Regions from separate parts of the Buttiauxella gaviniae genome, predicted to be linked through region 1. Evidence: predicted binding sites of a transcription regulator. Region 1 holds the regulator's gene; each other region holds the start of a gene.
The links. Region 1 encodes PurR, which represses purine synthesis genes. Its sites were predicted from a motif close to CANGCAAACGTTTGCNTG; they were not measured.
Positions count from the first base shown of each region.

Region 2: the regulator PurR is predicted to act here: its motif matches at 1,103-1,120, upstream of purE (5-(carboxyamino)imidazole ribonucleotide mutase).
Region 3: the regulator PurR is predicted to act here: its motif matches at 868-885, upstream of galS (HTH-type transcriptional regulator GalS).

Region 1 is NZ_JBFMVT010000002.1:4,054,420-4,056,693, forward strand. Features, by position in the region: gene punR (DNA-binding transcriptional activator PunR) at 1-701, shown strand, start outside; gene purR (HTH-type transcriptional repressor PurR) at 720-1,745, opposite strand; gene AB1E22_RS19295 (YnhF family membrane protein) at 2,040-2,129, shown strand; gene sodB (superoxide dismutase [Fe]) at 2,169-2,274, opposite strand, start outside.
Region 2 is NZ_JBFMVT010000002.1:3,009,890-3,012,163, reverse strand. Features, by position in the region: gene ppiB (peptidylprolyl isomerase B) at 1-209, shown strand, start outside; gene lpxH (UDP-2,3-diacylglucosamine diphosphatase) at 219-941, shown strand; gene purE (5-(carboxyamino)imidazole ribonucleotide mutase) at 1,209-1,718, shown strand; gene purK (5-(carboxyamino)imidazole ribonucleotide synthase) at 1,715-2,274, shown strand, end outside.
Region 3 is NZ_JBFMVT010000002.1:433,490-435,763, reverse strand. Features, by position in the region: gene yeiB (DUF418 domain-containing protein YeiB) at 1-838, shown strand, start outside; gene galS (HTH-type transcriptional regulator GalS) at 994-2,016, shown strand.

The DNA.
Region 1 (2,274 bases):
TCAAAAAAATGATGACGACACGGCAGCAGTGCCAACAGATCGCTAATGGATGGCGCGGGCACCTCGCTATTGCGGTCGATAACATCGTTAAACCCGAGCGAACCCGGCAGTTGGTGCTGGATTTTTATCGCCATTTTCCGGACATCGAGCTGCGAATTTTCCAGGAAGTGTTTAACGGTGTGTGGGATGCGTTAGCTGACGGACGTGTTGAAGTGGCGATTGGCGCAACCCAGGCTATCCCCGTTGGGGGGCGTTATGCTTTCCGGGATATGGGATCCCTAAGCTGGCGTTGCGTGGTGGCATCGAATCATGCGCTTGCGAAGCTTGGCGGTACCCTAAGCGATGACGATCTCCGGGCCTGGCCTTCGCTGGTGCTGGAGGATACCTCCCGTTCACTACCAAAACGAATTACCTGGCTGCTGGATAACCAGCGTCGTGTAGTGGTGCCTGACTGGCAATCTGGTTCAGATTGTCTTAGCGCGGGGCTGTGTATCGGTATGGTGCCTTTGCATATCGCACGGCCGTGGCTGGCATCAGGGCAGTGGTGCGAGTTAACGCTTGATAATCCCTTCCCGGACGCCGCATGCTGCCTGACCTGGCGGCAAAATGATGCATCACCAGCCCTGGCCTGGCTACTGGATTATTTGGGGGACAGTGAGACGATGAATGCGGAGTGGTTGCAGGAGCCTGAGCCCGAGTAAACCCGGGCTCAACAAAACTTAACGGCGGTAATCGCGGAATGGGCCATCAGCTACTGAGCGGCGCTCAATCAGGCGCGGATGGACTTCAATGCTCTGGGATTCTTCGCGTTTGTTAACGATTCTATCCAGCAGCATGTTAAATGCCGTTTCACCCAGGGAATCTTTTGGCTGGTGAATCGTCGTCAGGGCGGGTGAGAAGAAGCGAGCATTACGCACGTTGTCATAGCCGATAATGGAAATATCCTGCGGGACGCGCAGCCCCATTTCATCGGCGGCACAAATTGCACCCATCGCCATAATATCCCCGCCGCAGAACACCGCGGTAGGGCGATGAGACTGACCGAGGATCTGCTGCATCGCGCGATAACCGGATTCCGGCTCAAAATCGCCCTGAACAATCCAGTTTTCCGGGATAGCGATACCAGCCTCTTGCAGCGCTTTCATAAAGCCAGCATGGCGACCGCCGCCGGTGTTGCGTTCCATCTGCCCGGGAATAGCGCCAATTTCACGATGACCGCGTTCGATCAAATAACGCCCGGCCAGATAACCGCCATGGAATGCGTTATCGACGACGGAGTCGGTAAAATCAGCGCGCGCTTCACCCCAGTCCATCACAACCATTGGGATATGACGGTACTCTTCGAGCATGGTCAGAAGTGATTCCGGGTACTCAGAGCACATCACCAGCAGGCCATCAACGCGCTTTTGCGCCATCATTGATAAGTAGGCACGCTGTTTTTCGAAGTTATTGTGTGCGTTACCCAGAATGAGGGTATAGCCTTTTTCAAAGCAGCTATTTTCAACGGCTTCGATGATTTCGGCGAAATAGGGCGCTTCGCTGGACGTGGCTAACAGGCCAATCGTTTTAGTGTGATTAACTTTCAGGCTACGCGCGACGGCGCTTGGCGAATAGTGCAGCTCTTTGATTGCAGCCCAAACCGCATTGCGCGTCTCTTCCGCTACAAAACGGGTTTTGTTAATCACATGTGATACGGTTGTAGTGGAAACGTTTGCGCGTTTCGCCACATCCTTGATTGTCGCCATTAAATTTCACTCCGGGCCATATCGTAAGCCCCTGATAACGAATGTGTTAAACGTTTGCGTACGCTATCTCCTGAGGCAACATCGTGGTTGCGGGTATGCCGGGATTGCGACATAAAACGGGAGGAGGGCGTTGAATTGACGGTACGCAATAAATTAGCGTGGGATTTTGGCCTATCCTGGCGAAAAGTGGAAGAGGGAAAATGGATATCCGGTTAAAACCAGGAGGATTTTTCTCTCCGATTGTGGGAAAATCCACCGACACACTGATTGTAAGGTAATAAAAGGAGTTTACTCATGAGCACCGACCTGAAATTTTCAATCACCACCACGGTTATCGTTCTGGCTTTGATTGTTTGTGGCGCGTTAACCGCCGTACTGCACTGATTAAAATGGGCCGCTTATCGCGGCCCATTTACTTATGGATTAAGCTGCAAGATTCTTCGCAACAAATTCCCAATTCACCAACGCCCAGAAATGCTCCAGGTATCCTGCGCGAGCATTGCGGTAGTCGATGTAATACGCATGTTCC
Region 2 (2,274 bases), 1.0 Mb from region 1:
CTCAGTTCTTCATTAACGTAGCTGACAACGATTTCCTGAACTTCAGCAGCGAAAGCATGCAAGGTTGGGGTTACTGCGTATTTGCAGAAGTGGTAGAAGGCATGGACGTCGTTGAGAAAATCAAAGGCGTGTCTACTGGCCGCAGCGGTATGCACCAGGACGTTCCTAAAGAAGACGTGGTTATCACAAGCGTAACCGTAAGCGAATAATTCGCCCCCATGGCGACGCTTTTTATCGCAGATTTGCATCTGTGTTCAGAAGAACCGGCGATTACCGCCGGTTTTCTGCGTTTTCTGGCGGGCACCGCGCGCGAGGCCGATGCACTCTATATTCTTGGCGATCTGTTTGAAGCCTGGATTGGTGACGACGACCCCGAGCCGCTGCACCGACAAATCGCTTTAGCTATCAAAGACCTGGTGGATTCCGATGTGCCCTGCTTCTTTATTCACGGCAACCGCGATTTCCTGCTCGGAAAACGTTTTGCGCGTTTAAGCGGGATGACGTTACTGCCGGAAGAACACGTACTCGATCTTTACGGGCGCAAAATCCTGGCACTGCATGGCGACACGCTTTGTACCGATGACCACGGGTATCAGGCCTTCCGCCAGAAAGTCCACCAGCCCTGGCTGCAATGTTTATTCCTCGCCCTGCCGCTGTTTATCCGCAAACGCGTGGCCGCCAAAATGCGCGCCAATAGCAAAGCCTCAAACAGCAGTAAATCGATGGCGATTATGGATGTGAACTCCCACGCCGTTGTTGACGCGCTGGAACGCCACCAGGTGCAGTGGATGATCCACGGTCATACCCATCGCCCAGAAATTCACTCCCTTTCCGCTAACGGCAAACCCGCGTTTCGCTGCGTGCTTGGCGCATGGCATACGCAGGGGTCGATGATTAAAGTGACCGCCGAAGACGTCGAACTTATTCCTTTTGAGTTTTAACTCGTCATACTTCGAGCCGCAGGGGTGTTGGCTGCACTCACAAACCCCAGTCACTTACTCAAGTAAGCTCCTGGGAATTTGCTCCCTTGCCGCCTACCTGCAACTCAAATTATTTAGAGTTAATAGCGTATAAAAATGGCTGTTTTCGCTACCAGATTAACCACGCAACCGTTTTCCTTGCTCTATGTTCATGCTATTCTCTGAGCCCTTCTGACCGACCGAGCGACGTTCGGTGATGTTTGCATACCCACAGGAGTTTTGAGACGCATGTCCTCCAACCAAACCCCAGCGCGTATCGCCATTGTCATGGGTTCCAAAAGTGACTGGGCTACCATGCAGTTTGCCGCAGAAATCCTCACCACCCTTGATGTTCCTCACCACGTTGAAGTGGTTTCCGCACACCGCACTCCCGATAAACTTTTCAGCTTTGCCGAGCAGGCGGCGGACAACGGTTATCAGGTGATTATTGCGGGCGCAGGCGGCGCGGCACATTTACCGGGTATGATCGCGGCGAAAACACTGGTTCCCGTTTTGGGCGTGCCCGTTCAGAGCGCCGCATTAAGCGGTGTGGACAGTCTCTACTCTATCGTTCAAATGCCGCGTGGTATTCCGGTCGGCACGCTCGCCATCGGCAAAGCGGGCGCGGCGAATGCCGCTTTGCTCGCCGCACAAATTCTGGCGTTGCATGATAAAGAACTCAACCACCGCCTGGAAAACTGGCGTCAAAGCCAGACTGATGAAGTGCTGGACAACCCGGACCCACGGGGTGACGCATGAAACGTGTTTGCGTGCTGGGTAATGGCCAGCTAGGCAGAATGCTGCGCCAGGCAGGTGAACCGCTGGGCATCGCCGTTTATCCGGTTGGCCTTGATGCCGAGCCCGAAGCGGTCCCCTTCGCACAAAGCGTTATCACCGCTGAAATTGAGCGCTGGCCTGAAACCGCCCTCACCCGCGAACTGGCTCGTCATAATGCCTTTGTAAACCGTGATGTATTCCCGATCATCGCTGACCGTCTGACGCAAAAACAACTGTTCGATAAACTCGACCTGGCGACCGCGCCGTGGCAGTTGCTTTCAAGCCGCGACGAATGGGCTGATGTGTTCCAGAATCTGGGCGAACTGGCGATTGTTAAACGCCGCGTCGGCGGCTATGACGGCCGCGGGCAGTGGCGTTTACGCAGCGCAGATACCCACCAGTTGCCAGATGAGTGCTACGGCGAATGTATCGTTGAGCAAGGCATTAATTTCTCTGGGGAAGTTTCTCTTGTCGGCGCCCGCGCTCACGACGGCACAACGGTGTTTTACCCGCTCACGCATAACCTGCATCAGGACGG
Region 3 (2,274 bases), 3.6 Mb from region 1:
TTTGCTGGCCTATGGCTTAGTCGGGCTGGTTTGCTGGCGCTTGATTCGTGATGCGCCGGGGATTCGTTCGCTGTTTAACACCGGCGTTATGCTTTATCTGACAGGTATCGGTGTGCTGCTCTTGCTGGGCTTTATCTCCGGTGATGCGCCGAACCGTTCCTGGGTTCCTGACGCGGCTAACCTGCAGTATGAGCAGTGGTGGAAACTTCAGGGCGGTACAGAGGCCATCAGCAATCGGATCGATTTACTCTCCTCGAATTTAGTCGCGCTGGGGGCTCAGTATGGCTGGCAACTGGCGGGAATGATGCTGATTGGCGCGTCGTTAATGCGCAGCGGCTGGCTGCGAGGCGAGTTTAGTTTGCATCATTACCGGCGCACCGGTTTGTGCCTGATTGCGGTCGGCATGCTCATCAATATTCCGGCTATTTATGCCCAATGGCACGTGGGTTGGATGTACCGCTGGTGCGCATTTTTGCTGCAAGCCCCGCGAGAATTGAGCGCACCGTTTCAGACAATAGGTTATGCCGCACTGATTTATGGTTACTGGCCGCAGCTTTCGCGGATGCGCATTGTGAATGCGGTGGCGCATGTCGGGCGTATGGCGCTGTCGAACTATTTGCTGCAAACGCTGATTTGCACCACATTCTTCTTCCGCATGGGCTGGATGATGAAATTCGATCGCCTCTCACTGCTGGCGCTGGTGCCTGTGGTTTGGGCAATCAACATTCTGTTCTCTCTGGTCTGGCTGCGTTACTTCCGCCAGGGGCCGGTTGAGTGGCTCTGGCGGCAGCTCACCGCACGCGCCGCAGGCGTCTCTCTGAAACATACAGCAAGATAATGATACACATCACAAATGTTAATGATTTGTATGTAACCGTTTTCATGACTGTGATCCTCCTCACGTAGTCAATTCTCCGTCGCTGCGAGAATAGCCACCTTGCCAAATACAGGGTGCACTCATGAGATCAATTCCTCTTCCGTCTGGTGATAAACATGATCACCATTCGTGACGTAGCCCGCATCGCTGGCGTCTCCGTGGCGACAGTCTCCCGTGTTCTCAATAACAGTGCGTTAGTCAGCGCTGACACCCGCGAAAGTGTGATGCAGGCCGTGGCGCAACTGGGCTATCGACCGAATGCGAACGCGCAGGCGCTGGCGACCCAGGTCAGCGATACCATTGGCGTGGTCGTGATGGATGTCTCCGATCCGTTTTTTGGCGCGCTGGTCAAAGCGGTGGATGTCGTGGCGCAGCAGCACAACAAATATGTTCTCATCGGCAATAGTTATCATCAGGAAGAAAAAGAGCGCCATGCGATTGAAGTGCTGATTCGTCAGCGCTGCAACGCCTTGATTGTTCATGCAAAGGCGTTGAGCGACCAGGAGTTGGGCGAATTTCTCGAACAGATTCCGGGTATGGTGTTGGTCAACCGCATTGTGCCGGGCTTTGAGCATCGCTGCGTTGGGCTTGATAACGTCAGCGGCGCATTGATGGCCACCCGAATGCTGTTCAATCAGGGCCATCAACGCATCGGATACCTGGCATCCAGCCACGCTATTGAAGATAACGCCCAGCGCCGTGAAGGGTGGATGCGCGGCATGACCGAGCAGGGGATAACCCCGCCGGAAAGCTGGACAGGCGTGGGGTCGCCGGATATGCAGGGCGGCGAAGCGGCAATGGTGGAATTGCTGGGGCGCAATTTACAGCTTAGTGCGGTGTTTGCCTATAACGACAGCATGGCGGCCGGGGCGTTAACCGCTCTGAAAGATAACGGTATTGTCGTTCCACACCATGTCTCGGTGATTGGTTTTGATGACATTCCTATCGCCCGCTATACCGATCCACAGCTCACTACCGTGCGCTACCCTATTGTTTCCATGGCACGCCTGGCGACTGAATTGGCGTTACAGGGCGCTGCGGGAACGCTCGATATTGGTGCAACACACTGTTTTATGCCAACTTTAGTCCGACGCCATTCGGTGGCTCCGCGACAAATTGCGGCCCCGATCACTCTCTGAAAAAAGTCTTTGATGTAACCGGTTTCAATTTGTGAGTAAATTCACAGTTAATTAACATCGCGATGACTATTATGTCAGCGTTTTATCAGCTGAAACTATATGTAACGGTGATTAATCAGTTTACCGATAGGTATTCAGCAAAAAAGATCAATAAAAGCAGTTATGGATTGGTACTGAACACGGAAGAGTTTTTTTAATAGAGAAAATTTTCGGCATTCAGTAACGTTTTTATAACAATGCTGCCTGCCTGAACCCCCT